3 regions of the Enterobacter sp. UPMP701 genome follow, and region 1 is predicted to be linked to each of the others. Evidence: riboswitches for the same ligand, from Rfam matches in the RefSeq annotation. Region 1 holds a riboswitch; each other region holds the start of a gene.
What was found. A riboswitch is a leader RNA that binds a small molecule or an ion and turns the genes downstream of it on or off. The one in region 1 is predicted to bind thiamine pyrophosphate.

Region 1 (7,119 bases):
CTCATGGAGAAGCCACAGTAGGTGCAGTCGTTGGCGCACAGGTTAGAGAGATAGAGCGGGACGTAGAAGCTTACCGTGTTGCCAAAACGCTGCCGGGTGAGGCGCTGCGCACGTTGTGCCATCGGCTCAAGGTAGGTACTGGCAGCGGGGGAGAGAAGGGCCATCAGATCCTCTCGGGTGAGATGACGGGCATTCAACGCGCGCTCAACGTCAGCTGCCGTTTTGCTGTTGATGCGCAGGGCAATATCGTCCCAGTTAAGCTCGCGCCAGCGATCCGTAAAGCTGGTCATCAGAGCGCCTCCAGAAAACCGGTCAGCGGGCTGGTGGCCTGCGCCTGAAAACTGCGCAAGCCGGGGCCGGACTCTCTGGCCAGCACGCCAGCCTCCACGGCGAGACGAAACGCACGCGCCATCATTACCGGGTCGTCGGCCACCGCAATGGCGGTATTCACCAGCACCGCGTCGGCGCCCATCTCCAGCGCCTGCGCGGCGTGGCTGGGTACGCCGATGCCTGCATCCACCACCACGGGCACGGTGGCTTGTTCGATGATGATCTCCAGCATCGCGCGGGTCTCCAGTCCCTGGTTGGAGCCAATGGGTGCACCCAGCGGCATGACGGCCGCGCAGCCGACCTCTTCCAGACGCTTACACAGCACGGGATCCGCACCGCAATAGGGCAGGACGGTAAACCCCTGCTGTACCAGTTTTTCTGCGGCTTTCAGGGTCTCGATCGGGTCGGGCAGTAGCCAGCGGGCGTCCGGGTGAATTTCCAGCTTCAGCCAGCGGGTGCCGAGCGCTTCCCGCGCCAGCTGTGCGGCGAAAATCGCCTCTTCGGCCGTTTTCGCGCCCGAGGTGTTAGGCAACAGCGTAACGCCTGCCTCCAGTAACGGGGCAAGAATGGCATCGTTGTGCTGGCGAAGGTCCACGCGCTTCATCGCCAGCGTGACCAGCTGGCTGCCACTCTCACGAATGGCATCCACCATCAGCTGCGGGGAAGCGAATTTTCCGGTTCCGGTAAACAGATGTGAATCAAAGACTTTGTCGGCAATACGTAACATCTCAGCCCCCTGCGATAACCTGAAACAGCAGGATCTGGTCGCCTTCATTGACCTGCTGACGTTCCCACTGCTCGCGCGGCAGGATCTGTTGATTGAGCGCCAGCGCCGTTCCCGGCTTGAGCTGACGTAATTTATCGAGCAGTACGGCAACGGTGAGGCCGTCGTCGCAGCTCATCGGCTCATCATTAAACAGAATGCGCATCGCGGCCTCCGCATACCGGGCAGTGGCTGGCGCGGTGTAGCGCCAGATGGCGCCAGCCGCTGGAACGGGCATCGAACAGCCGCAGCATGTTGCGCTCCGTTTCCATGCCGCTGAGCAGCTTGATGGTCTCCAGAGCCTGCAACGTGCCCATCACGCCCACCACCGGACCAAGAACACCCGCCGTACGACAGTTGCGCTCTGGCTCGGCATCGTCCGGCCACAGGCAGCGATAGCACCCCTGCGCCCACGGCGGCGTCAGGACCATCATCTGCCCGCCGAAACCGACCGCGCTGGCGGTGATAAGCGGCGTATTTTCTGCCACGCAGGCGGCGTTGATCGCCTGACGCGTCGCCATATTGTCCGTGCAGTCCAGCACCGCGTCGGCAAGAGCGACTTCACGGCGCAGGCTTTCACCGCTGAGCCGCTCCTGCAGAGCAATCAGTTCGATATCCGGATTAAGCTGGTTCAGCCGCTGCCGGGTGATCTGCGCTTTAGGCTGGTTAATGTCCTCTGTCGTGAAGAGAATTTGCCGCTGAAGGTTGCTGAGGTGTACCTCGTCGTCGTCAGCCAGTACCAGCGTGCCCACGCCCGCACCGGCCAGATAGAGCGCGGCGGGCGCGCCTAACCCGCCCAGACCGACAATCAGCACCCGGCTGGCGAGCAGCGTTTGCTGCCCGTCGATGGCGATATCTTCCAGCAGGATCTGGCGGCTATAGCGCATAAAATCGCGGTCATTCATCGCCTGCTCCTGCCAGCTGTAAAAGCTGCGCGGTGGCGGCCTGCCAGTCTGCGGCTTGAGTGATGGCGCTGACGACGGCGATACTGCCGACGCCGGTCTCCAGCACCGCCGGAGCGCGTTCAAGGCTGATTCCACCGATGGCGACGGTGGGGTAATCGGCAAGGCGTTCGACGTGGCTCGCCAGCTGCGTCAATCCCTGCGGCGCGGACGGCATCTGCTTGGTTTGCGTCGGGAACACGTGCCCGAGCGCAATGTAAGAGGGGCGGGCCGCCAGCGCTATGTCGATCTCCATATCGTCATGCGTTGAAACGCCAAGGCGTAGCCCGGCTTCGCGGATAGCGTTCAAATCGGCTGTCTCCAGGTCCTCCTGACCCAGATGCACGCCGTACGCCTGGTGCTTAACGGCCAGCCGCCAGTAATCGTTGATAAACAGGCGGGCATCGTAACGACGCCCCAGCGCGATGGCTGCAACCACATCGGCTTCTACCTCTTCATCGCGTTTATCCTTGACGCGCAGCTGGAGGGTGCGCACGCCAGCCTCCAGCAGGCGTGCAATCCACTCCACGCTGTCCACGACCGGATAGAGCCCTAGCCGGAAGGGAACGGGGGGGAAATCAGGCTGGTACATTACGCCTCCTCTTTTTTGAGGTAGATTTCGCCGCCTTTGGCGCGGAAGGTTTCTGACATGTCCGCCATGCCGACTTCAATAGTCTGCGCGGCGGCGTAGTCGCGCACTTCCTGGCTGATTTTCATCGAGCAGAATTTTGGCCCGCACATGGAGCAGAAGTGCGCCACCTTTCCCGATTCCTGCGGCAGGGTCTCGTCGTGATAGGCGCGCGCGGTGAACGGATCGAGCGCCAGGTTAAACTGGTCTTCCCAGCGGAATTCAAAGCGCGCCTTCGACATGGCGTTATCGCGAATTTGCGCGCCCGGGTGGCCTTTCGCCAGATCCGCCGCGTGGGCGGCAATCTTGTAGGTGATCAGCCCCTGCTTCACGTCCTCTTTGTTTGGCAGGCCGAGGTGCTCTTTCGGCGTCACGTAGCAGAGCATGGCGCAGCCGAACCAGCCGATCATCGCTGCGCCAATGCCGGAGGTGAAGTGGTCATAGCCCGGCGCAATATCGGTGGTCAACGGTCCCAGGGTGTAGAACGGTGCTTCGTGGCAGTGCTCCAGCTCCTCGGTCATGTTGCGGCGGATCATCTGCATCGGCACGTGTCCCGGACCTTCAATCATCACCTGCACGTCATACTCCCAGGCGATTTTGGTCAGCTCGCCCAGCGTGTGCAGCTCGGCAAACTGCGCTTCGTCGTTAGCGTCGCGGATGGAGCCAGGACGCAGGCCGTCACCCAGCGACAGGGAAACGTCGTAAGCGGCGCAGATTTCGCAGATCTCGCGGAAGTGCTCGTAGAGGAAGTTTTCCTGATGATGGGACAGGCACCACTTCGCCATAATCGAACCGCCACGCGAGACGATGCCGGTCAGACGTTTCGCGGTCATCGGCACGTAGCGCAGCAGCACGCCCGCGTGAATGGTGAAGTAGTCCACGCCCTGCTCGGCCTGCTCCAGCAGCGTGTCGCGGAACGCTTCCCAGGTGAGGTTTTCGGCGATGCCGTTGACCTTCTCCAGCGCCTGATAAATCGGGACGGTGCCAATCGGTACCGGGCTGTTACGCAGGATCCATTCGCGGGTTTCGTGAATATAACGGCCAGTGGAAAGATCCATCACCGTATCCGCGCCCCAGCGCGTTGACCAGACCAGCTTTTCCACCTCTTCTTCGATGGATGACGTCACCGCCGAGTTACCGATGTTGGCGTTGACCTTCACCAGGAAGTTGCGGCCGATAATCATCGGCTCGGATTCCGGGTGGTTGATGTTGGCGGGGATAATGGCGCGCCCGGCGGCCACTTCGTCACGCACAAACTCCGGCGTGATGTTCTCCGGCAGGCGAGCGCCGAAGCCTTCACCCGGATGCTGGTAGCGCAGCACTTCGCTGCGGATACGCTCGCGGCCCATGTTTTCGCGGATGGCGATGAATTCCATCTCCGGCGTGACGATGCCCTGGCGCGCGTAGTGCAGCTGGGTCACGCATTTACCCGCTTTGGCCCGTTTTGGCGTCAGCAGGCCGGTAAAGCGCAGCTCGTCCAGACCGTCATCGGCCAGGCGCTCGTTGGTGTACGCCGAGCTGCGCACGCTCAGTTCTTCGCAGTCGTTACGCGCATCAATCCACGGCTGGCGAAGCTTTGCCAGACCCTGCTGCACGTTGATAGCAACAGAAGGGTCGCCGTACGGGCCGGAGGTGTCGTAAACCGGCACGGCTTCGTTGTCTTCATACTGCGGGTTATCTTTGCTGCCGCCGATAAGCGTCGGGCTGAGCTGAATTTCGCGCATCGGCACACGAATATCGGCCTGCGAGCCGGAAATGTAGATGCGTTTCGAGTTCGGGAAAGCGGTGCCTTCCAGGGTGTCGATGAAGTGTTGGGCCTGGGCGCGCTGTTCGCGGCGGGTCAGTTTTGTTGTAGACATAGCTCATTCCAAAAGTGAAGGACATGGCTTGTCAGACGACGGATGAAGCAAGAGAAGATCGCCCGTGGGCGATACAACAGCAGTGTGACTCTTGTTCCCTTCGCAGGTATTAGCCTGATCAGGTTCCGCGGATCCCGAATTAACGGTCTCAGCCCGTGCTTTCACACTGGGCACTCCGACAAGAAAAATTCCCCTCGTGAGAGGGGCGAATGATTGTAAATTACTCGTTAACGATTAAGAACTCAAGCAGGGCGCACGACGTTCTCTTCGTTGCTGATGTTCAAACCATTGTCCAGTACGAGGGCGATCAGCTTATCTTCCAGCGTGAATCGCTCTTCCAGCGCTTCGCCGAGATCGGAAAGCGCCTGCTGGAACTCAAGGTAGTTATCGTGATCGATAGCGTTCTCAAGCGTGGAATCGTAGTAGTCCATAATCTGCTGGGTGTTGGCTTCCAGCAGCGGACAAAGTTTGCTGGCCGCTAAATAGGGACTTGTCCCTTCCATTTCGCGGATAATGCGTTCATAAAGGTTGAAATGACCGTCGGAAAGGTAGTCGACCAGGCTCTGACAAAAATCATCCAGCGCTTTTTCATTCAGCCGCATAAAGGATTCTTTGCCAGGCTTAATACCGACCAGATTGTAATACGCGACGAGCAGATGCTTGCGCACATGTAGCCAGCGATCCACCAGTTTGTTACTTCCTCTAACGCGCTCAGTCAGGCTTTCTAGCTGGTTTAACATGGTCGACTCCGCAAAGTTTAGAATTGGATCTGCTTACCCAAAATGTAACCACAATGCTAACAACATGTCAGTGAAGCGAAGGTAGTGCAATAGATATGGATCGTATTATTGAAAAATCAGATCTGGGTTGGTGGATCGTCAGCCACGAACAAAAGTTGTGGCTGCCCGGTGGAGAAATCCCTTACGGTGCGGCAGACATTTTCGAACTTGTCGGCCAGCGCGCACTGAGGATCGGTGAGTGGCAGGGCGATCCGGTGTGGTTGATCCGGCAATCTCGCCGTCAGGATATGGGATCCGTTCGCCAGGTGCTTGATCTGGATGCAGGGCTGTTCCAGCTGGCGGGGCGCGGCGTGCAGCTGGCGGAGTTTTACCGCTCGCACAAATACTGCGGCTATTGCGGACACACCATGCACCCGAGCAAAACCGAGTGGGCGCTGCTCTGTGGCCACTGCCGCGAACGCTACTATCCGCAGATCGCGCCGTGCATCATTGTCGCTATCCGCCGGGATGATTCCATCCTGCTGGCGCAACATACCCGTCATCGCAACGGCATTCATACCGTGCTGGCCGGGTTTGTCGAAGTGGGCGAAACGCTGGAGCAGGCGGTGGCGCGCGAGGTGATGGAAGAGAGCGGAATCAAGGTGAAAAACCTGCGCTACGTGACGTCGCAGCCGTGGCCGTTCCCGATGTCGCTGATGACCGCGTTTATGGCGGAATACGACAGTGGCGAGATCGTTATCGACCAGAAAGAGCTGCTGGAGGCGAACTGGTATCGTTATGACGATTTGCCTCTTTTACCCCCTCCGGGTACGGTGGCGCGTCGGCTGATAGAAGATACCGTGGCGATGTGTCGGGCCGAGTATGAGTAGTGTTACACTGAGGCCATGACGCTTAAGGAACTGCAAAAATGACCGAACTGAAGAACGATCGTTATCTGCGTGCGCTGCTGCGCCAGCCCGTTGATGTCACCCCGGTGTGGATGATGCGCCAGGCGGGACGCTATCTGCCAGAGTACAAAGCCACGCGCGCGCAGGCCGGTGATTTTATGTCGCTGTGCAAAAACGCCGAGCTGGCCTGTGAAGTCACGCTTCAGCCGCTGCGCCGCTATCCGCTGGATGCCGCCATTCTCTTTTCGGACATTCTGACCATCCCGGATGCGATGGGCCTTGGGCTCTATTTCGAAACCGGCGAAGGTCCGCGCTTCACCTCCCCAATCAAAAGTAAAGCCGACGTGGATAAGCTGCCGATCCCCGATCCGGAAGGCGAGCTGGGCTATGTGATGAACGCCGTGCGCACCATTCGCCGCGAGCTGAAGGGCGACGTGCCGCTGATTGGCTTCTCCGGCAGCCCGTGGACGCTGGCAACCTACATGGTGGAAGGCGGCAGCAGCAAAGCCTTTACCGTGATCAAAAAGATGATGTACGCCGAGCCGCTGGCCCTGCATGCCCTGCTCGACAAGCTGGCGAAGAGCGTCACGCTCTATCTGAACGCGCAGATTAAAGCCGGTGCGCAGTCGGTGATGATTTTCGATACCTGGGGCGGCGTGCTGACCGGACGTGATTATCAGCAGTTCTCCCTGTATTACATGCACAAAATCGTCGACGGCCTGCTGCGTGAAAACGAAGGCCGTCGCGTGCCGGTGACGCTGTTTACCAAAGGCGGCGGTCAGTGGCTGGAAGCGATGGCGGCCACCGGCTGCGACGCGCTGGGTCTCGACTGGACCACCGATATTGCCGATGCGCGCCGCCGTGTGGGAGACAAAGTGGCGCTCCAGGGCAACATGGACCCGTCCATGCTCTATGCACAGCCTGCCCGCATCGAAGAAGAAGTGTCGACTATACTGTCTGGTTTCGGCCAG
Region 2 (7,119 bases), on a different contig from region 1:
CGGCTCGGCATTGCGGCGCAAAACGCCCTTCCCGTCGGTCACGGGGTGTGGGCGGAGATCATCCGCAACGCGATGGCGAAGCAGGATCTGCACAGCGCCGTGGAGGCCGAAACCGGCGACAACGGCTGGTGTCTGGCACTGGTGGAGCCTGACGGCGAGCGCACCTTTATGTCCTTTAGCGGCGTGGAAAACCAGTGGCAGCAGCGCTGGCTTGACGAGCTTCACGTTCCGCACAACAGCCTTGTCTATTTGTCCGGTTACCAGCTGGCCTCGCCGAGCGGCGAGCTGCTGACGGGCTGGCTTGAAGGGCTGCAACACGTAACGGCCTTTATTGATTTCGGCCCACGCATTGCCGATATTCCCGATGCGCTGATGGCGCGCATTATGGCCTGCAGGCCGATTGTGTCACTCAATCGTCAGGAAGCGGAACTTGCCGCTGAAAGACTGGGAATGGAGGTGGAAACCCTCGGCGCACAGTGGCAGCAGCGCTTCGGTGCCGCACTGATTGTGCGTCACGATAAAGACGGTGCTACGTGGTATGACGGTGACGTCTCGGGCGTTGTTCCCGCGTTTCCCGCCAAGGTCGTAGACACCATCGGCGCAGGCGACAGCCACGCGGGCGGAACGCTTGCCGGGCTGGCGGCGGGATGGTCGCTGGCAGATGCTGTACTGCTGGGTAATGCCGTGGCGTCCTGGGTGGTCAGCCACCGGGGCGGCGACTGCGCCCCGACTCGCGACGAATTACTCCTCGCACACAAAGACGTATAGATCGCTGCGACAGTAGCTGATGCTGTACTCAATCGGCCGGTGCTGCTGGTCAAGCGCAACCTGCTTGATCACCAGTACCGGTATTTTGTCATCCATTTTGATGTGCGCCTGAAATTCCTTGTCCGGCATGCGGGCGCTGACCCGTGAACGGGTGCGCTGGGGGAAGATATTCTGGCTGCGGAAATAGTCGTACAGCGAAATACCAATCGCATCCGGATCGGGAATGAGCCCGACCGGCACCCAGGACTCTTCAATAGACACCGCGTCGTCGTCAACGTAGCGAATGCGTTTAAGCAAGAAAACCTCGCTCTCCGGGGGAAGTGAAAGGTGATTGGCCACCTCATCCGGGCACTTCACCACCCGTTTGTTGACCCAAAGCGTATTGGGCTTTTGGCCGCGCAGCACTACCTGCTGTGAGAACCCGCGCGCCGCCTTGAGCGAATATTCAAAGATGTTGTTGATTTGCGTCCCGTAGCCCCGGGCCCGCGTCACCACGCCTTCAGACTCCAGCGCCTGCATCGCTTTCCGCACGGTAATGCGCGACACCCCGGTTAACTGGCTTAAATCGCGCTCGCCGGGAAGGATATTCCCGTGCTCCAGCACGCCGCTGCGAACCGCGTTTTTAACCGTTTCGGCAAATTTCAGGTACAGCGGCGTGTTGTCCGGCGCGGCGATCCGTTCATTCAGTTGGGCGATTAACCGGGTATGCGCTTGTTCCATCTCTGTTTTTCTCAGGCGTGGTGTTTCCTGCCAGTATAAGGCTTACCACCATTCATGAAAATGGTGAACCGGCCCAATACCGTGACCCACCTCCAGAGTATCGGCTTTGGCAAGTGCGGCCGAGAGCCAGATTTTCGCTTCGCGCACCGTATCGGCCCAGAAGTCATGCCGCGGGCGCAGCGCCGCCAGCGCGGAAGAGAGAGTGCACCCCGTGCCGTGGGTGTTTTTGGTCTGCACGCGCGGGGCCGTAAAACGCTGTTCGCCGTCACGGGTGAAAAGCCAGTCCGGACTTTCAGCATCATCCAGATGCCCGCCTTTCATCAGCACCGCACCGCAGCCCATCGCCAGCAGCGCTTTCCCCTGCTCCTTCATTTCACGTTCAGTTTTTGCGTGCGAGGTGCCTAACAGCGCGGCGGCTTCCGGCAGATTGGGCGTGATGAGCGCCACCTGCGGCAGCAGCTTATGACGCAGCGTCGCCACGGCCGAGGCGGAGAGCAGCGGATCGCCGCTTTTTGCCAGCATGACGGTATCCAGCACCACGTTTTGCACCTGATAGCGTTTAAGGCGCTCGGCCACCGCCTCCACAATGTCCGTCTCAGCCAGCATGCCGATCTTGGTGGTATCGATTCGGACGTCGCTGAACACCGAATCCAGCTGCGCGGCAACAAAATCCGGCTCGATACGGTAGACCGACTGCACCCCGTGCGTGTTTTGTGCCACCAGGGCGGTGATCACCGAGCAGCCATAGGCACCCAGCGCGGAGAAGGTTTTCAGATCGGCCTGGATGCCCGCGCCGCCGCTGGGGTCGGTACCGGCAATGGTCAGGGCGTTAATTCGCTTCATGCCTGTTCCTCCAGCGCGTAGAGCGCATCCAGAAACGCGCTGGCAAAACTGCCTGGTCCACGAGAGGCTGTCACGGCTACCGTTCCGGCACGTTTCATCCATCCGCAGGCCGCGGCAATGTTATCCAGCCGGTCGCCCGGCAGCGAGCAGCTCGCCGCCACAACGGCAGAAAGCGCACACCCGGTTCCTACCACGCGGGTCATTAACGGGTCTCCGCCCGTTACCGTTTGGGTCCGCTCTCCGTCAGTGATGTAGTCCACCTCGCCGGTGACGACCACAATGGCATGGGTCTGGCGGGCCAATACCTGAGCGGCTGGCAACGCGCTGGCGGCGTTGTCGGTCGTATCGACGCCGCGCCCGCCCGCACTCATACCGACAAGGGCCAGGATTTCGGAGGCATTACCGCGAATGGCGGCCGGTTTCAGAGCCAGGATTTGATGGCAAAAACGGGTGCGGAACGTCAGGGAACCCACCGCAACCGGGTCCAGCGTCCAGGGCTTCCCTGCCGCCACCGCGCTTTCTATTGCCCGACGCATCGCCTGTGCGCGCGGCGAGGTCAGCGTGCCGACGTTAATCAGCAGCGCATCGGCGATCGAAGCGAAATGTTCAGCCTCTTCTGCGTCAATCACCATCGCCGGGGATGCCCCCAGTGCCAGCAAAACGTTGGCCGTAAAGGTCTGTACGACGTCGTTGGTCATGCAGTGGGTCAGCGGAGAACGGGTTCGGAAGTGTTGTAAAACGTGTAAATCGAGCAGGTCAGGCTGCATGGGTTCGCTCCTGCCTTGCGTGAAGAAGCGATGACCGGGAAGGCATCTGACTTCCCTACGCTGGCATTATCCAGATCAGGTAATACGGGTATTTCTCAGCCTTCAACGAAGAAGGGCACCCCGAGTCATATGGTAAGTATTAGCTTACATTTTGCCAGATTAGGGCAAGTTTCATGCTGACGCAAGCGCCCTTTCGGGGATCGCTTCTTCATGCAGAACAGGTGCAAAAGATAAGGCTAGCAGCGATAATTACAGGACTATTATGCCACTCCTTTGAATCAACACCATTCTCTATAACATTTCCATTACGTCCAAAAAACACCGACTTTTTCAGCGTTTAAGAAATAGCTCTACTAACATAATTTTTTTCGTTTTCAGTTAGTCTATTTTATGCTTCATTAATCATTGAATATCATTTCGAATGAAATATAAAGTGAGTTCCAAACCGTTTAACCCCGTTAAACATTTAGCCTCTCAATCAAGGTGTTACCACGAAACAGGTATTAGGCTGCACACCTTATAAGTTAATGTAAACATTGAGATATTTTGCATCACCCCCGTAAAAAGTCACTTTGGCTATTCATGTCATTTATGATTTAGATCAATATCTAAATGCTCGCATTAATTGATAGTTACTGCACGTTACGAATTAAGTGATTTATTCAAAATTCTACGTAACCCCGTTATTTTAATCAGGCGTAACCAGACGTTACATCAACACGCCAGGATAGCTAGCCTTACCCATTTTTACTTTTTAAATGATGAGTGCTTTTAAAATGAAAGTTGCTAAAAATGCCGTTACTGCTTTTGTATCGGGTGTTATTTTGACTTGTTCTATGAATGTAACTAAAGCTGCTGATGTAAACGTCGACCTTAACGATAACGTAACCAACTCAGGTACTTTCATTCAGATTCAGGGAACTAATAATACCGCTTATAATCTGGATAATATGAAAGCTGAAAACGCAACACAAGACGGGCAAATCTATAACTTGCAGGGCGATCGTGACCGCATGCAAGACGAGATCAACGTAAGTAAAAATAATATCAGCACTAACACCTCTGATATTTCCTCTCTTCAAACGACTGTTTCTCAGGTAGATCAGGAAGCTAAATTAGCAGGCGCTCTTGCTGACACTGCTAATACAAAAGGTGATGTGGCGTTAAAAGGCGTGCTTACTAACGGAACTGCAATTACTCATATTGAAACAGTTAACGCTGTGCAAGATAGCCGCCTCTTAGCTCTTGAGAATGCACCAAAACCAACTAACGGCGTAGATGGAAAAGATGGCGCTAAAGGTGATAAAGGCGATACAGGCGCACAAGGCGTTGCTGGAATTAACGGACGTGACGGAGCGAATGGTAAAGATGGCCAAGATGGAAAAAATGGCGTGATGACCACCGTGACACGAACGCAGGTAGATACGGCAACGCAAGCTAAAGTCGCAACTAATAGCCAGGCTATTACTGCCGAGGCTGAGAAACTGCAGGCTACCAAACAGACATTACAGGCTCTGAATAACAACACTAACCAGCAATTTAGATCGCTACGTGAGGAAGTCGATAATAATAAGAAAGAAGCAAACGCAGGTATCAGTGGCGCGATGGCGATGGCCGGTTTACCTCAGGTGCAAACGAATCAGCGCGTGATGTTCTCGGCTGGCGGCGCGACTTACAACGGTGAAAGCGCTTTAGCAGTTGGGGCGTCGGTTAACTTTAACGAACATATGGTTGGTAAAGTGAGCTTCTCTGATGACACAGCAAATAACATGGGAGCTTCAGTCGGCGTAGGGATCGGCTTTTAATAAATAACCAGCATGACAAAATACATTCTTATCTCTGTAATATTGTACCTGATACTTATTATCGTTGGCGCATGGTTAGGTATTATGTATCAGGCTTATTATATTTGCGGCAATTAAACCTTCTTTTATCGAATATATGTCATCTAAGGTATCATCGTAATGATAAAGTCACTCTTAGCAGTATTAATAACTGGTGCTACCATCCTGCTTTCTGCGTGTACGTCACCTGCTCAGCGCATGGCCGAATGTGAGCGACAGGGTATCAGCAATGATACCTGCTACCTGGCCGAACAAAATCGCCAGAATGCTTACAATGAAGCTGCACAAAATGCAGCATGGGCGAACGCGCGTGATGCCGCTGCGGGCACGGGGATCTGGGCTAAAAAAGACGCGAAACAACATGCTCAGGCAGCTAAAACGGTTTACGCCTTTAAATGGGAAGGAATGAAGATCACGATTAAAGGTGAGATATTGGATGTCGATGGTGTATTGGGCGCGCTGGATGAAAACGAACCTCAGGCAAAAGTGTATTCCCAAGGGCTATACACCTTCATTTACTATCCCGCTAAAGGCAAATTAGCGGTGAGTAAAGAAGGAAAGTTTGTAGGCTACGCAACAAAGATTAAATAGAAAACAAAGGCGACACCTGTCGCCTTTTTCATTTGCAGGCCTTAACATATTACTCTAGCTGCCACGCCCCGGCATCAATAAGCGACGCGCTCCCCGCCCAGGCAAACAACGCCAGCTCGCGGCACTCGGCATCAGGATATATACGGCTGCTGAGGCACGCCTCGCCCTCATTGACAAACACCTCCACAGACGAGCAGTCAAAGAACAGGCGCAGGCTTAGCGTGTCGTTCAGGTTAAGCGCGACGCTTCGGGTCCCACACAAGCCATATTGCGGATAGTGACGCTCCAGCACCAGGCGCTGCATCTGCGCATCCACGTAGAGGCGTAATCCGTCGCCAAGACGAATGCCGTACTGCTCCGCGCTGCTGTTAGCGCAATCCCACTGCAGAATGACCTCCATCGCATTACAGTTTTCCACCTGAGGGATCTGCTGATTGTTGAGCGTGCTCACCGGCCAGGGGAACCACACCCCTCGCAGGCTTTCGACTTCTCTGGCTGGCCGCATTTGCAGGCGGTTATCCTCACTAAGCGACAGCTCACGCGGTAAAGAGAGCATGCCAGCCCACCCATCCTGCTGTTCCGGAAGGGGGGATTCCCACATGTCCAGCCAGCCGATAACAATGCGGCGGCCGTCGGGCGTCAGGAAGCTTTGTGGTGCGTAGAAATCATGCCCGCGATCCATCTCCACAAATTCCCCTTCACGCACGAAAGGTTGACCGGGCTGCCACTCGCCCAGCAGGTAGCCGCTCTGGAAAAGATTACGATTTTTGAAGCCTTCTGCCGCCAGCCCCTGAGGTGAAAACATCAGCACCCGTTTACCATTGAGGGTGAAAAAGTCCGGGCATTCCCACATGTAACCCATCTCTTTTTCAGCCACCGCAAGCACGCTCATATCCTGCCACTCGCGCAGGTCGTCAGAACGGTAAACGCGCACCTGGCCCGTCTCGCCATCCCGTGCACCGACCACCATGTACCAGCACTCCCCTTCCCGCCACACTTTCGGATCGCGAAAGTGATGCAGGCCAGGCGGCGTATCAACGATCGTTCCTTGTCGCGTAAAATGGACGCCATCACGGCTGGTTGCCAGGCACTGCACCTGGTAAAGGTTAGCCTCGTCATCCGGATCGCCGTGGAATTTGTGTCCAGTATAAATCAGCGCCAGCGTATCGCCATCCACCACCGCCGAGCCGGAAAAACAGCCGTCTTTGTCTTCTGGCCCTTCCGGTGCCAGCGCCACCGGGAGGTGTTCCCAGCGAACTAAATCCTTGCTGCGCGCATGGCCCCAGTGCATCGGTCCCCACTGGGTTGAGTACGGATGATGCTGGTAAAACGCGTGATACCAGCCGTCAAACCACACCAGGCCATTCGGGTCGTTCATCCAGCCGGCACGCGCGGCGAGGTGGTAACGCGGATACCAGCGCAGGTTAAGACTGCCTTGTCTGGCCTGCAATTCCTGTTCAGCTTTGGCAATGGAATACATCATTTATTCACTCTTTTCAGTCAGATAGTGGAGGGTTGCGGCATTAACGGGTCAGAAGAAGACTTACCCGAGCGCAACAGGAAGATGGAGATGAGCGTGGTGCTGA
Region 3 (7,119 bases), on a different contig from region 1:
GAACAAAGCGCTGCTGGATAAAACCGAGCATGCGCTGCACCAGCACAGCATGTTCACCATTCTGGTTGGTCGCTTTGTTGGGCCAACGCGCCCGCTGGTGCCGATGGTGGCGGGGATGCTGGATCTGCCCGTCGCAAAATTCGTGGTGCCGAATATTATCGGCTGCGTCTTCTGGCCGCCGTTTTACTTCCTGCCGGGTATCCTGGCGGGGGCGGCGATCGATATCCCTGATGGTATGCAAAGCGGTGAGTTTAAGTGGCTGCTGCTGGGAACGGCGGTACTGCTCTGGCTGGCTGCCTGGCTCTGCTGGCGCCTGTGGCGCAGCGCGAAAGCCAGTGTCGATCGCCTGACACGCTATCTTCCGCGCTCTCGTCTTTTGTGGCTGGCCCCGCTGACGCTGGGTGTGGCCGTTGTGGCGCTGATCGCGCTGATCCGCCACCCGCTGATGCCGGTATACGGTGAGATCCTGTTGAAGGTGGTGAGCCGTTAAGATTTATTCCCTCTCCCTGTGGGAGAGGGTCAGGGTGAGGGCATCAGACGGCACGAATGCCCAACAGCGAAGACGCCCCCGCTTTACCACTCAGCAGTTCTTCTGTACTTCCATCCCACAAAATACGTCCCTCCGCGATCACCACCGATCGCGGCGCGATGCGTACGGCATCTTCGATGCTATGCGAAACCATCAGCATCGTCAGTTGTTCGCGCTCGCAAACCTCTTCAACCAGCGAGAGCATCTCCTGACGCAGGGCCGGGTCGAGCGCCGAAAAGGGTTCGTCGAGCAGCAGCAGCGGCTGCTCGCGAACCAGGCAGCGCGCCAGCGCCACGCGCTGGCGTTGGCCGCCGGAAAGCTCACCCGGTAGTCTGTTGATAAACGCAGCCAGGCCCATTTGTTCGGCGATCGCCTCAAGCTTCTGACGCTGCGCAGCATTGAGCCTTAACCCCGGATCCATCCCCAGCGCGATGTTCTGCCACACCGTAAGATGATTGAACAGATTGTTTTCCTGGAACAGCATCGACACCGGGCGCTTAGCCGGCGGAGCGTAGGTATACTCGCCATTATCAATGACGATCGACCCGCTGGCAGGCTGCAAAAAACCGGCAATCAGATTGAGCAGGGTACTTTTTCCGGCTCCGCTGGGGCCAAGCACTGCGATTCGCTCTCCCTGTCGAACGGAGAGGGTAAAACGCATTGGCAGGTGCTCATAAAGCCAGGTTACATCAGTCAGTTTTAACATCACGCCCCGGAAGTTTTTCGATAACGGTAAATAACGCAAAGCACAGCACCAGCAGTAAAAGTGCCGTGACCGCGCCGTCCTGGCTGCGATAGGAGCCAATTTGCTGATAAAGCCAGAACGGCAGCGTGCGGAAATCTTCATTGCCAAAGAGCGCCACTACGCCAAAATCGCCAATCGACAGCACGCAGGCGAAGGCCAGCGCCTGGGCGAGCGGGCGTTTCAGCGCGCGGAGTTCCACCACTTTCAGACGCTGCCAGCCTTTCATGCCCAGCGACTGGCACAGCAAACTGTAGCGGCTATTGACGTCGCGCATCGGGTTTTCCAGCACCTTGAGCGCGTAAGGGATGGCCATCAGTGCGTTGGTGAAAATGACGATGCCGTCGGCGCTTTCCGGCAGGCCGATGGTGCTGTTGAACAGCAAAAAGAACCCTGTCGCCAGCACGATGCCCGGCATCGCCAGAATCAGCATGCCCGACAGCTCCAGCGCGTGTCCGGCTTTACGGGCATGTCGCGCGTACAGCTCGCGGCTGCTCCAGAGCAGCATCATGGTCAGTGTCACGCAGATTAACCCGGCTGCCAGCGCGATGCGCAATGAGGTCCACGTCGCTTGCCAAAGGACGGGCTGTTGCAGTACTGACAGCACGTTCATATTCAGACCATCAACGATAACGGCCAGCAGCGGCGGCAGCAGAAGCAGGAGCGCCAGCGCGATCAGCACAAAATCCGAGACGCGGCTGTGCAGGCTGTCCTGCGGATCGCGCCAGCCTGTAATGCTGTTGCTTCCTGCGGGAATCGCTTTGCTCAGTCGCTGGCTCAGCAACACCAGCACAAGGCAGCACGCCATCTGCACCATCGCCAGCAGCGCGGCGCGGCCCGGATCGTAGTCGTAACTTAAAGCCTGATAGATTGCCAGCTCGATGGTAGTAGCCTGCGGTCCGCCGCCGAGAGAGAGCACGGTGGCAAAGCTGGCAAAGCAGAGCATAAAGATCAGCGCGGCAACCGGAGCAATCTGGCGGCGCAGCCACGGCCATTCGACAAAGCGGAAGAATGACCAGCCGCGCATGCCGAGCTGGGCGGCAATCTGGCGCTGCTCGCCGGGGATATTCTCCAGCGCCTGCAAAAAGAGACGCGTCGCCATCGGCATATTGAAAAAGACGTGCGCCAGCAGAATGCCCTTCAGCCCGTAGGGAGAGAAGGTCCATTCCAGGCCTGAAGACGCAAAGAGCGAGGCCAGCCAGCCCTGGCGACCGTAGACGCTCAGGATGCCAAAAACGGCCACCAGCACGGGCAGGATCAGCGTCATGGCGCACAGGCGCAGCAGCGCCTGCCTGCCGGGAAAACGTCTGCGATACAGCGCCCGCGCAAGGAAAACAGCCGGGATCGTCGACAGCAGCGCGGAGAGGAACGCCTGCCAGAAGGAGAACCGGATAACATGCCAGAGATAGCTGTCGTGCCAGAGTGCGAGCAGGTCACTCTCTGGCGCGTTGAACCACAATGCAAGAAAAGCCCCCATGCTGACCGCCACCATCAATACGGCGGCGAGCAGCCCGGGAAGTAACCAGCCGGGAATCAACGGCTGACGGCGCGTTGCCATTCACTTACCCATGCTGAACGCTGCGCGGCGACCTGCTGCGGCGTAAACTCCAGCGAGGTGGTTGGTTTGGTCAACTGCTCGAAACCTGCGGGCAGCGCAACGCTGGTGACCGGATACATCCAGTTGCCCGCGGGAATGGCGTTCTGGAACGCTGGTGAAACCATAAATTTCAGGAACTTCTCGGCCAGCTCCGGCTGCTTGCTGGCGGCGGTGCGGGCAGCCACTTCCACCTGCAGATAGTGCCCTTCAGCGAAATTCGCGGCAGCATAGTTATCTTTCTTCTCGGCGATAATGTGGTAGGCCGGAGAGGTGGTGTAGCTCAGCACCAGATCGCTTTCGCCTTTCAGGAACAGGCCGTAGGCTTCGCTCCAGCCTTTGGTGACGGTAACGGTTTTGGCGGCCAGCTTCTGCCACGCTTCCGGCGCTTTATCCCCGTAGACCTTTTGCATCCACAGCAGCAGGCCCAGGCCCGGCGTGCTGGTACGCGGATCTTCATAAATCACGCGCCACTTCTGGTCACTTTCGACCAGCTCTTTCAGGCTCTTCGGCGGGTTTTTCAGCTTGTTTTTGTCGTAAACAAAAGCAAAGTAGCCGTAATCGAACGGCACAAAGGTGTCGTTTTTCCAGCCGCCCGGCACGTTAACGGCATCTGCCGCCACGCCGCTTTTGGTAAACAATTTGGTTTGCGTCGCGGCTTCCAGCAGGTTGTTATCCAGCCCAAGCACCACGTCGGCCTTGCTGTTTTTCCCTTCCATGCGTAGGCGGTTGAGCAGCGACACGCCATCTTCCAGCGCCACGAACTTCAGCTCGCAGTTGCAGTCGGCTTCAAAGGCTTTTTTGACTACCGGGCCAGGGCCCCAGTCGGCAGAGAAGGAGTCGTAGGTGTAGACCGTCAGGACGGGCTTAGCGAAAACAGGCAGTGCAACCAGCGCCAGCAGGGGAAGAACGTTTTTTAACACTTTGCACCTCAGGGTTGAGTGGCAAAGGATTTTGAGCGACAGCCTCAAATCCCTTCGCCGGCGTTATCCGGATCAGGTTCGACGGGTATTATCTCAGCGCACATCATTGATGCAGCACCCCGTTGAGAACGGCAGTATTGTAATGATTTGGTGAATATTACGAAAGCGTTATGGCTCCGGCGGTGCAAACCAGGCGGATTTAAAATCAAACCAGCCCAGGGTGTTCATCCGCAGGCCGCGCATACTGCGCTGGCCCTGAATCATCAGCCAGTGGTGGATCAGCGGAACGATTGCCTGCTCCGCCATCAGCTGCTGGCACCAGACAGCCAGATTCATCTCGCCCGCCCGCCATTGGGCGGCATCCTGCTGCCAGTCTCGATCGATGCAGTGCTGGATCAGCGGGACTTCGTAAAGGTGCGAGAAGAGCGAGAAATCGAGCGGCAGGGTAAAGTTGGCGCTGTTGAGCCAGATATCACTGGTGATATCCCCCTGGTGCCATTCGTCATAGTCGACTTCGTTGACCTCCAGCGTGACCCCCTCGGCCGCCAGCAGTCGGGTCATGATTCTGGCAATAAACCGATGCTCTACGTGCTCGCGGTAGTAGGTCAGGGTGATGGACTCCAGTCCTGCGGGTTTGTCGCAGTGCACCGGGCGGGCGTGGTGCCAGCGCGGAAGCAGGCCGTACGCCGGGAACCAGTATGTCTGGTACTGCTCTTCCGCATGGTAAATCAGATTGGAAGGGGACAAAACGTGGCTAACCCACTTGCGGACGGCCTGATTTGCTCCACGGTTGGTGCGGCGGTCAAACAGGAGATAATAGCATCCTTCCTCCAGGCGACTTTCCACGGCTTTTTCTCCCGTGGTGGGGCCTTCCAGCGTCAGCCCGCAGCTCAGGTCTTCATTGAGATCCGGTAATACCCAGACGTTCACTTCGTCGATCAGCGCCCGATAGCCAAAGTAGTCGTCGAACGCGCGGATTTTCAGCTGATTGCTGTTATTGCGGGACACGGAGTAAGGCCCGGTGCCAATCGGCAGGCTGGCAAAATTGTTCATTGATTCCCACTCGCCGGGCAAAATCATCGACGGCACGTAGCCCAGCAGCCAGGGAAGCCACTTATCCTGCTGCGACAGCTCAATATCCAGCGTCCATGCCGTGGGAGAGTGGATCCGCGAGATGTGCGAATAGAGCGGAAGCGTGCGGGCGCGTTCCAGAGAGGCGATGACGTCACTCATTTCCAGCTCGCGGCCATGGTGGAAGTGAATGCCCGGGCGTAAAAAGAAACGCCAGTGCAGGGGAGAAAGCTGCTGCCAGTGGTGGGCGATATCCGCTTCCAGTTCCCCGTTTTCCTCATTTATGCGCGTCAGGCCGCTGAAAATTTGTCGGGCCATGTGGGTTTCAGAACGCCGTAATGCCGTGCCGGGCAACAGATTTTTCATCGGACGGTAGTAGAGCACCCGCAGAATATGCCGACCCTGGCGAAAGCTGCGCCCAAGGTGCGAGACCAGCATCTGGCGCACGGCGGCTTTGTCGCCCACCAGCTGTACCAGCTGATCGATGCGATCCTGCTCAAGCAGATCTTCCGCCCGCTGCTGCTGCAGCGCCAGACCGGTATAGAGGAAGGTCAGGCGCGAGCGCCTGCCGCGTCCCGCTTCGGCTTCCCAGTTCAGCCAGCCCTGCTGCTGCATGGTGTTGAGCAGCGTGCGCATATGTCGGCGTGAACAGTTGAGCAGGTCAGCCAGCTCGTTCAGCGTGGTCTCCTGCGATTGCCCCTCGCAGCACTGCCAGAGGCGGATAAATTGTTGTTGCAGACGACCAGAAGGCATAAAAGGGGAACTCCTGACAAAAAACCAGCAATTTATTTATCCCTATATTAGGCCAATAATTCTTCCCGATGAAGCGAGGAGGTAAATTATGAAGAGGTCTACCGCACGTCAGTTTTATCAGCAGTACTTTTCAGCGACAAAGGGAGTGTCCTGGCTGGCCCGCCAGTGTGCAGAGCAACGGCTGAAAACGTTAGAAGAACTGATGCAGTGGGACGTTACGAAACCGACCTCTTCCCGCTAACTCGCCTCGATCATGTGTGACTGAGTATTGGTGTTTATCACCCGCCAGCAAAATGTTTTTGCTGGCTTTTTTCGTTTATTCTTTCACCCAATTTCGATTCGCTTTCACAAGGACTTGCGCATGCTGTGGTTGATGACGATGGGGCGACGCCTGAACGGCGTGTACGCCGCTTTTATGCTGGTGGCCTTTATGATGGGCGTGGCAGGGGCGCTTCAGGCACCGACGCTGAGTCTGTTTCTCAGCCGCGAGGTGGGGGCGCAGCCGTTTTGGGTGGGGCTGTTTTACACCGTCAACGCGATTGCCGGGATCCTGGTCAGCCTCGCGCTGGCGAAACGATCCGACAGCCAGGGCGATCGCCGTAAGTTGATCCTCTTTTGCTGCGCGATGGCCGTGGGCAACGCGCTGCTCTTTGCCTTCAACCGCCACTACCTGACGCTCATCACCTGCGGCGTGCTGCTGGCCTCTCTCGCGAATACCGCCATGCCGCAGCTCTTCGCGCTGGCCCGTGAATACGCCGATAACTCGGCGCGGGAAGTGGTGATGTTCAGCTCGGTGATGCGCGCACAGCTCTCTTTGGCGTGGGTCATTGGCCCGCCGCTGGCATTCATGCTGGCGCTGAACTACGGCTTTACCACCATGTTTTCCATCGCTGCGGGGATTTTTGTCATTAGTCTGGTGCTGATTGCCTTCGCGCTGCCCTCTGTCGCCCGGGTTGAGCAGACGACGGATAAGCCCATCACCCAGGTGAGCGGCTGGCAGGATAAGAACGTCCGGATGCTGTTTATCGCCTCCACGCTGATGTGGACCTGCAACACCATGTACATCATCGATATGCCGCTGTGGATCAGCAGCGATCTGGGTCTGCCGGACAAGCTCGCGGGGATCCTGATGGGCACCGCCGCCGGGCTGGAGATTCCGGCGATGATTCTGGCGGGGTATTACGTTAAGCGCTTCGGAAAACGCCGGATGATGATCGTCGCCGTGGCGGCCGGGGTGCTTTTTTACGCAGGGTTGATCCTTTTCCATTCGCGTGAAGCGTTGCTGGCGCTGCAGCTGTTTAACGCCGTGTTTATCGGGATTGTTGCCGGGATCGGCATGCTCTGGTTCCAGGATCTCATGCCCGGCCGCGCCGGCTCCGCGACCACGCTGTTTACCAACAGCATTTCGACGGGCGTTATTCTGGCGGGTGTGATTCAGGGGGCGCTGGCGCAAAGCTATGGGCATGCCTCGGTTTACTGGATGATTGCGGCGATTTCGGTGGTGACG

Region 2: linked by a shared signal. The riboswitch ahead of thiM (hydroxyethylthiazole kinase) and the one ahead of thiC (phosphomethylpyrimidine synthase ThiC) in region 1 are both predicted to bind thiamine pyrophosphate.
Region 3: linked by a shared signal. The riboswitch ahead of thiB (thiamine ABC transporter substrate binding subunit) and the one ahead of thiC (phosphomethylpyrimidine synthase ThiC) in region 1 are both predicted to bind thiamine pyrophosphate.

Annotation. Positions count from the first base shown of each region.
Region 1 is NZ_JBSKJN010000024.1:3,506-10,624, forward strand. Features, by position in the region: gene thiH (2-iminoacetate synthase ThiH) at 1-290, opposite strand, end outside; gene thiG (thiazole synthase) at 290-1,057, opposite strand; gene thiS (sulfur carrier protein ThiS) at 1,059-1,259, opposite strand; gene ACWKXT_RS23765 (HesA/MoeB/ThiF family protein) at 1,243-1,998, opposite strand; gene thiE (thiamine phosphate synthase) at 1,991-2,626, opposite strand; gene thiC (phosphomethylpyrimidine synthase ThiC) at 2,626-4,521, opposite strand; TPP riboswitch at 4,600-4,709, opposite strand; gene rsd (sigma D regulator) at 4,764-5,261, opposite strand; gene nudC (NAD(+) diphosphatase) at 5,357-6,130, shown strand; gene hemE (uroporphyrinogen decarboxylase) at 6,169-7,119, shown strand, end outside.
Region 2 is NZ_JBSKJN010000003.1:134,869-141,987, reverse strand. Features, by position in the region: gene ACWKXT_RS09320 (PfkB family carbohydrate kinase) at 1-768, shown strand, start outside; gene ACWKXT_RS09315 (GntR family transcriptional regulator) at 742-1,488, opposite strand; gene thiD (bifunctional hydroxymethylpyrimidine kinase/phosphomethylpyrimidine kinase) at 1,531-2,331, opposite strand; gene thiM (hydroxyethylthiazole kinase) at 2,328-3,098, opposite strand; TPP riboswitch at 3,134-3,231, opposite strand; gene ACWKXT_RS09300 (YadA-like family protein) at 3,875-4,903, shown strand; gene ACWKXT_RS09295 (hypothetical protein) at 5,063-5,533, shown strand; gene ACWKXT_RS09290 (glycoside hydrolase family 32 protein) at 5,583-7,016, opposite strand; gene ACWKXT_RS09285 (oligosaccharide MFS transporter) at 7,034-7,119, opposite strand, start outside.
Region 3 is NZ_JBSKJN010000009.1:58,545-65,663, reverse strand. Features, by position in the region: gene ACWKXT_RS17785 (DedA family protein) at 1-490, shown strand, start outside; gene thiQ (thiamine ABC transporter ATP-binding protein ThiQ) at 534-1,235, opposite strand; gene thiP (thiamine/thiamine pyrophosphate ABC transporter permease ThiP) at 1,219-2,829, opposite strand; gene thiB (thiamine ABC transporter substrate binding subunit) at 2,805-3,788, opposite strand; TPP riboswitch at 3,820-3,920, opposite strand; gene sgrR (HTH-type transcriptional regulator SgrR) at 3,957-5,612, opposite strand; gene sgrT (glucose uptake inhibitor SgrT) at 5,701-5,853, shown strand; gene ACWKXT_RS17755 (sugar efflux transporter) at 5,974-7,119, shown strand, end outside.